Linked DNA regions of Martelella mediterranea DSM 17316. The main gene of each other region encodes a partner of the protein of the gene in region 2 in a complex. Links are inferred from orthologs where the notes say so. Each region holds a gene or a part of one and is shown on either strand. Other genes may lie near its edges. The genes, in order: Mame_RS20150 and uvrB.

Region 1 (3,233 bases), 1.4 Mb from region 2 along the record:
ACCGGCAATGCCCATCGAGGCCATGAGCTCGCGGCCATCGGGAGCAAACCAGAGCCAGGCCGCGGCCCCGACTGCCAGAACGCCGAGACTGACGGCAAGCTGTTGATAAAGACGCATTCATGACCTCGGACTGGCAACTGGGGCGGGATTCCTGTCACCGAAGTATCGTTATCGTTCCCGCCTCCGCAAGTCGCCAGATCAAACCTCACCAAATTGTAATGTTACCTCCGCCTGGCGGTACATAAACGGTGGCCGGCATTGGCTGGGATGTGCTTTTTTTGTTCTCATTTCCCGCGCCGCCTTCACCTTTGGCATGCAAGCCATTAGATTGGCCTCATGAATCAAGGTGACGACAATATTCCGTTTTTCGACGAAGACGATGCGCCGCAGCCCGCAGCGCCCGCCCGCTCCGGCCTTGCCGCACGAGCGATGGCCGCGCGCCGCGCGCCGGATGCGCCCGATTATCTCTCCGGCCTCAACCCCGAGCAGCGCGACGCCGTGGAAACCACCGAGGGGCCGCTTCTGGTGCTTGCGGGTGCGGGCACCGGCAAGACCCGGGTTCTGACCACCCGCATCGCCCATATTCTTGCTTCCGGAAGGGCCTATCCCAGCCAGATTCTTGCCGTGACTTTCACCAACAAGGCCGCGCGCGAGATGAAGGAACGGATCGGCGCGCTGGTGGGCGGCGCGGTCGAGGGCATGCCCTGGCTCGGCACGTTTCACTCGATCGGCGTCAAGCTTCTGCGCCGCCATGCCGAGCTTGCCGGTCTGCGCTCCGACTTCACCATTCTCGATACCGACGACGTGCTCAGGCTGCTCAAGCAGTTGATCCAGGCCGAGGGTCTCGACGACAAGCGCTGGCCGGCGCGGCAGTTCGCCGGCATGATCGACAACTGGAAGAACAAGGGCCTGACGCCGAAGACGATTGCCGAGGGCGACGCCCGTGCCTTTGCCAATGGCCGCGGCCGCGAACTCTATCAGGCCTATCAGGACCGGCTGAAGACGCTCAACGCCTGCGATTTCGGCGATCTTCTGCTGCACCCGATCGAACTGTTCCGTCAGCATCCGGATATCCTGAAGGAATACCACAAGCGCTTCCGCTACATTCTGGTGGACGAGTATCAGGACACCAACACCGCGCAATATATGTGGCTGCGGCTCCTGGCCCAGCGGCCCGCCGGCGACGAAGGTCCGATCAACATCTGCTGCGTGGGCGATGACGACCAGTCGATCTATGGCTGGCGCGGCGCGGAGGTCGACAATATTCTCCGCTTCGAGAAGGATTTCCGGGGCGCCAAGGTGATCCGGCTGGAGCGCAATTACCGCTCGACCGCGCATATTCTGGGGGCCGCCGGCAATCTGATCGCCCATAATGAGGGCCGTCTCGGCAAAACGCTGTTCACCGAACGCACCGATCCCGACGACAGCAAGGTGCAGGTTCACGCCGCCTGGGATTCCGAGGAGGAAGCCCGCGCGATCGGCGAGGAGATCGAGCAGTACCAGAAGCAGGGCGAGGCGCTGAACGACATGGCGATCCTGGTGCGCGCCTCGTTCCAGATGCGCGAATTCGAGGATCGCTTCGTCACGCTCGGGCTCAACTACCGCGTCATCGGCGGCCCGCGCTTTTACGAGCGCCTCGAAATTCGCGACGCCATGGCGTTTTTCCGCCTCACCTGCCAGCCGGCCGACGATCTGGCGCTGGAGCGGATCATCAACACGCCGAAGCGCGGCCTTGGCGATGCCAGCGTGCGCAAGGTCCACGACTATGCCCGCGAGCGCAACATTCCGATGCTGGCGGCCGCCCGCGAGCTGATCGACACTGATGAGCTGAAGCCGAAGCCACGCAAGGCGCTGTTCGACGTCGTCACCCAGTTCGACCGCTGGCAGGACCTGTTGGAAACCACGCCGCATACCGAGCTTGCCGAGCAGATCCTCGACGAGAGCGGCTATACCGAGATGTGGCAGAACGACCGGTCGGCGGAAGCGCCGGGCCGGCTCGAAAACCTGAAGGAGTTGATCCGCTCCATGGAAGGTTTCGAGAGCATGCGCGGCTTTCTCGAACATGTCTCGCTGGTGATGGACACCGAAAACAACGAAGACCTCGATGCCGTCTCGATCATGACACTGCATTCGGCCAAGGGGCTGGAGTTCAAGACCGTGTTCCTGCCCGGTTGGGAGGAAGGCCTGTTTCCGCACCAGCGCGCGCTCGACGAGAGCGGCCGCGCGGGGCTGGAGGAAGAGCGCCGGCTTGCCTATGTCGGCATCACCCGCGCCAAGCGCCACTGCCATATCTGGTTCGTCTCCAACCGCCGAATCCACGGGCTCTGGCAATCGACCATGCCGTCGCGCTTTCTTGATGAACTGCCGGAAGACCATGTCGAGGTCGGCGAGACCGAGGTGTCCTATGGCGGCTACGGCCAGTCGCGCTTCGACCGGGCCGAGCCGTTTTCCAACACCTATGCCACGCCGGGCTGGAAGCGTGCGCAGGGCAACCGCTCCGACGCCACCCGCGACAATTGGGGCACGCGCTCCGGCCACGCGGTGGAGCGGATCGGCTACGGCGAAAGCGGCCCGCGCGGACGCACCATCGAGGGCGAACTGGTGGCGCGCTCCACCGGCGAGGAGGCTTCCGCCTACGCCATCGGCGACCGCGTCTTCCACATGAAGTTCGGCAATGGCAACATCACCTCGATCGAAGGCAACAAGCTGACCATCGATTTCGACAAGGCGGGCCGCAAGCGCGTGCTTGATGGCTTTGTGAAGCCGGTCTGAACGCCGGAAGACGGTAATCGGACTGCCGAAGGGTCCTCCGTCATGCTGCTCTCCGGCTTAACCACTGGCATCCACGTTTCCTTGGGATTTTGGTTCCTTGATGGTCGCTCAGCCACCCACCTGCGTCATCCTCGGGCTTGACCCGAGGATCTAATCACATCAGACGCGAGAAGCGTTGGCGGATTTTTGATGTTATATTTCAATGACTTCATGACGCCGCAGACGCCTGTCGCAGGGTGAGGTGCTTGGATCCTCGGGTCAAGCCTAAAGATGACGCCCGTAAAACAGAGAGACTTGTCAACAAATAGTGCTGTTATCTTCTCCGGCGTACGCTCAGTGCAGCCGGGAACCGTTCGCGACGGGTTTGTCGACACCTGCAAGCACAACCGCGCCGGCGTCATCGGCAAAGCCTAAAGTCAGCACTTCAGAGCGCACCGGGCCGATCTGGCGCGGCGGGAAAT
Region 2 (3,536 bases):
CGAATAGACCGACGCACCGATCCGGTTGGCCGGAACCGCCAGGCAATATTCGAAAAACGCGATCCCCCATGCGGTGATGATCACCAGCAGCAGCGGCGCGCTTTTGAACTTCAGATGGCCGTACCAGGCAAACGTCATGAAAACATTCGAGCAGACCAGCATAAGAACCGGCCAAACGGCCGCGGGCGAAAGCGAAAATGGCATGAAATTTCTCCGGAAGCGCTGCCGGCCTGGCAGCTTCGCGCGTTCTTAGCGCAAACTGTTGCGGACGGCATCAGGAATTTGAACTGTGAAACTTGACCGAATCGCGGCGTAAGTTCTATTTTTGTTCTGCCGCGACACCCTTTTCTTTTACAGGCTTGTTCCCCATATTCGCCCCATGGCCAGATCACCCAAGAAATCCTCCGACAAACAAGGTTTCGAAGAAGCGCCCCAGGCGCCGTTCGAAGGCGAGAGCTATGAAGGCTCGATGACGGACTGGCTTGCCGGGCTGGAGAAGGAAGCCGAGGCCGAAACCGTCGACAGCCAGCGCAAGCTCGCCTCGAAAGCCGGCAAGCATCGCCGCAAGGCCGCCGAAAGCGGCGGCGCGACGGCGAGCCGCACCGCGCGCGGCGTCTCCATCGGCGGCTCCTCCGATCCCAAGACTCGCGCCGCCGCCGGCCTGAACCCGGTTGCTGGCGTCGATGTTTCTTTGGAAGAAGCCCAGAACCTCGCCAAGGGCGGCGTCACCGCGACGGTGGATGCGCTCTCAAGCCTGATCGAAAGCGGCAACCCGCTGTTCAAGGACGGCAAGATCTGGACCCCGCACCGGCCGGAACGCCCGGAGAAATCCGAGGGCGGCATCCCGATCCGCATGGTCACGGAATACAAGCCGTCCGGCGACCAGCCGACCGCGATCGCCGATCTCGTCGAGGGGCTGAAATCCGGCGACCGCAGCCAGGTGCTGCTCGGCGTCACCGGCTCGGGCAAGACCTTCACCATGGCCAAGGTGATCGAGGAGACCCAACGCCCGGCGGTGATCCTCGCGCCCAACAAGACGCTCGCCGCCCAGCTCTATTCCGAGTTCAAGAACTTCTTTCCGGACAACGCGGTCGAGTATTTCGTTTCCTATTACGATTACTACCAGCCGGAAGCCTATGTGCCCCGCTCCGACACCTATATCGAGAAGGAATCCTCGATCAACGAGCAGATCGACCGGATGCGCCACGCCGCCACCCGCGCCATTCTGGAGCGCGACGACTGCATCATCGTCGCCTCTGTGTCCTGCATCTACGGTATCGGGTCGGTCGAAACCTATACGGCGATGACCTTCCAGATGTCGGTCGGCGACACGCTCGACCAGCGGCAATTGCTGGCCGACCTCGTGGCTCAGCAATACAAGCGCCGCGACATGGATTTCCAGCGCGGCTCGTTCCGGGTGCGCGGCGACACGATCGAGATCTTCCCCGCCCACCTTGAGGACGCGGCATGGCGGATTTCGATGTTCGGCGACGAGATCGATGCGATCACCGAATTCGACCCGCTCACCGGCCAGAAGACCGGCGATCTGAAATCGGTGAAGATCTACGCCAACTCCCACTACGTCACCCCGCGCCCGACGCTGAACGCGGCCATCAAGTCGATCAAGGAAGAGTTGAAGGCGCGCCTGCAAGAGCTTGAAAAGGCTGGACGACTTCTAGAAGCACAGCGCCTCGAACAACGCACCCGCTTCGATATCGAGATGATGGAGGCCACCGGCTCCTGCCCCGGCATCGAGAACTATTCGCGCTATCTCACCGGCCGCCGGCCCGGCGAACCGCCGCCGACGCTGTTCGAATATATTCCGGACGACGCGCTGATCTTCATCGACGAGAGCCACGTCACCGTGCCGCAGATCGGCGGCATGTATCGCGGCGACTTCCGTCGCAAGGCGACGCTGGCCGAATACGGCTTCCGCCTACCCTCCTGCATGGACAACCGCCCGCTGCGTTTCGAGGAATGGGACGCGATGCGACCCGATACAATCGCGGTGTCGGCGACCCCCGGCGGCTGGGAGATGGAGCAGGCCGGCGGCGTGTTCGCCGAACAGGTCATCCGCCCGACCGGGCTGATCGATCCGCCGGTGGAAATCCGCTCCGCCAAGACCCAGGTCGACGACGTGCTCTCCGAAATCCGCGAGGTTTCGGCGAAGGGTTACCGTACGCTGGTGACGGTTCTGACCAAGCGTATGGCCGAGGACCTGACGGAATATCTGCACGAACAGGGCATAAGGGTGCGCTACATGCACTCCGATATCGACACGCTGGAGCGGATCGAGATCATCCGCGACCTGCGTCTCGGCGCATTCGACGTGCTGGTCGGCATCAACCTGCTGCGCGAGGGCCTCGACATTCCCGAATGCGGCTTCGTCGCGATCCTCGACGCCGATAAGGAAGGGTTTTTGCGCTCGGAAACCTCGCTGATCCAGACGATCGGCCGTGCCGCCCGTAACGTTGACGGCAAGGTCGTGCTTTATGCCGACCGGGTCACCGGTTCGATGCAGCGCGCCATGGACGAGACCAGCCGTCGCCGCGAAAAGCAGCTTGCCTATAATGAGGAGCACGGCATCACGCCGGAATCGGTCAAGGCCAGGATTTCCGACATTCTCGACTCGGTCTACGAGCGCGACCATGTCCGCGCCGATATCGGCACCAAGAGCGGCAAGGGGTTTGCCGCGGACGGCCATCTGGTCGGCAACAATCTGCAGGCCCATCTCGACGCGCTCGAAAAGCAGATGCGCGACGCCGCAGCCGATCTCGACTTCGAGACGGCCGCCCGCGTGCGCGACGAGATCAAGCGCCTCAAGGCCGCCGAACTCCAGGGCATGGACGACAAGCTGGAGCGGCAGGAATCGCGGCAGGCGGAAAGCGGCGGACAGAGCGGCTATTTCGCCAAGCCTTCGCTGGACGACATGGGCCCGGGCACCGATACCGCCCGCCCGCTGTTCCGCAAGAACGATCTCGATGAGATGACCGTTGGCCGCACCGAAAAGCCGCTTGGCGGCGACGCCAAGCCGGTCAAGCGCGGCAAGATCGGCACGGGCTCCTACGAAGACCCCGGCGAGCAGAAACGGCGCGGCCGCCGCACCGGAAAGACCGGCAAGCCGGGGAAGTAAGACGGGCGGCGACAATGGTTGTGCCTGCCTGCCGATGGCGATACGATAGCATTGATCAAACAAGCATATGGTTCAGAAATGACAGATTACGGAAACGTTCAGGAGCATGTGAAGTCGGCATTCAGGAATGCCAACTCCAATGCCGAGCCCTATCGCCACTGGCTGCTTTCGGACATGTTTCCGACGGATTTGCTGAAGGATATTCAGGCGCTGGATTATCCCAAACCTGACCTCGGCGGCGTTTCGGGCACGCGCGAGGTTCACAACAAGAGCAGGCACTATTTCGACCAGCCGAATATCGCGAAACATGCGTGCTGCGCAGCCGTCGCTGAAGCCTTTCAGTCACCCGAAGTTGCCACAGTCATCCAGGACACTTTCGGCACCAATATCGAGGGATCGAGCC

What was found.
Region 1: the proteins of uvrB (region 2) and Mame_RS20150 are in contact, whole or in part, in a crystal structure (PDB 7EGT), measured with the Thermus thermophilus proteins. The link is inferred for Martelella mediterranea DSM 17316 from one-to-one orthologs. Residues at the interface, in WP_096411307.1 of Thermus thermophilus: Glu23, Leu25, Arg26, Asp27, Gly28, Glu29, Arg30, Phe31, Arg55, Glu326, Asp327, Phe328, Glu379, Ser382, Gln383, His398, Gly400, Arg401; in WP_096412145.1 of Thermus thermophilus: His654, Arg656, Phe657, Gln666, Asp668, Glu669, Lys680, Arg681, Leu682, Ser683, Lys685, Tyr686, Ala687.

Annotation. Positions count from the first base shown.
Region 1 is NZ_CP020330.1:4,305,935-4,309,167, forward strand. The notes cover bases 33-3,054. They hold Mame_RS20150 (ATP-dependent helicase), read left to right. Parts: upstream 33-336; coding sequence 337-2,772; downstream 2,773-3,054. Other genes in these bases: Mame_RS20145 (efflux RND transporter periplasmic adaptor subunit), read right to left, coding at 33-117. Also shown: more of Mame_RS20145, read right to left, coding at 1-32; Mame_RS20155 (tRNA-binding protein), read right to left, coding at 3,106-3,233. UniProt on the Escherichia coli protein: A helicase with DNA-dependent ATPase activity. Unwinds DNA duplexes with 3'-5' polarity. Translocates on single-stranded DNA with 3'-5' polarity. Initiates unwinding more efficiently from a nicked substrate than double-stranded DNA.
Region 2 is NZ_CP020330.1:2,936,307-2,939,842, reverse strand. Bases 9-3,333 are described here. They hold uvrB (excinuclease ABC subunit UvrB), read left to right. Parts: upstream 9-379; coding sequence 380-3,133; downstream 3,134-3,333. Other genes in these bases: Mame_RS13695 (2OG-Fe(II) oxygenase), read left to right, coding at 3,212-3,333; Mame_RS13705 (DMT family protein), read right to left, coding at 9-204. Also shown: more of Mame_RS13705, read right to left, coding at 1-8; more of Mame_RS13695, read left to right, coding at 3,334-3,536. UniProt on the Escherichia coli protein: The UvrABC repair system catalyzes the recognition and processing of DNA lesions. A damage recognition complex composed of 2 UvrA and 2 UvrB subunits scans DNA for abnormalities.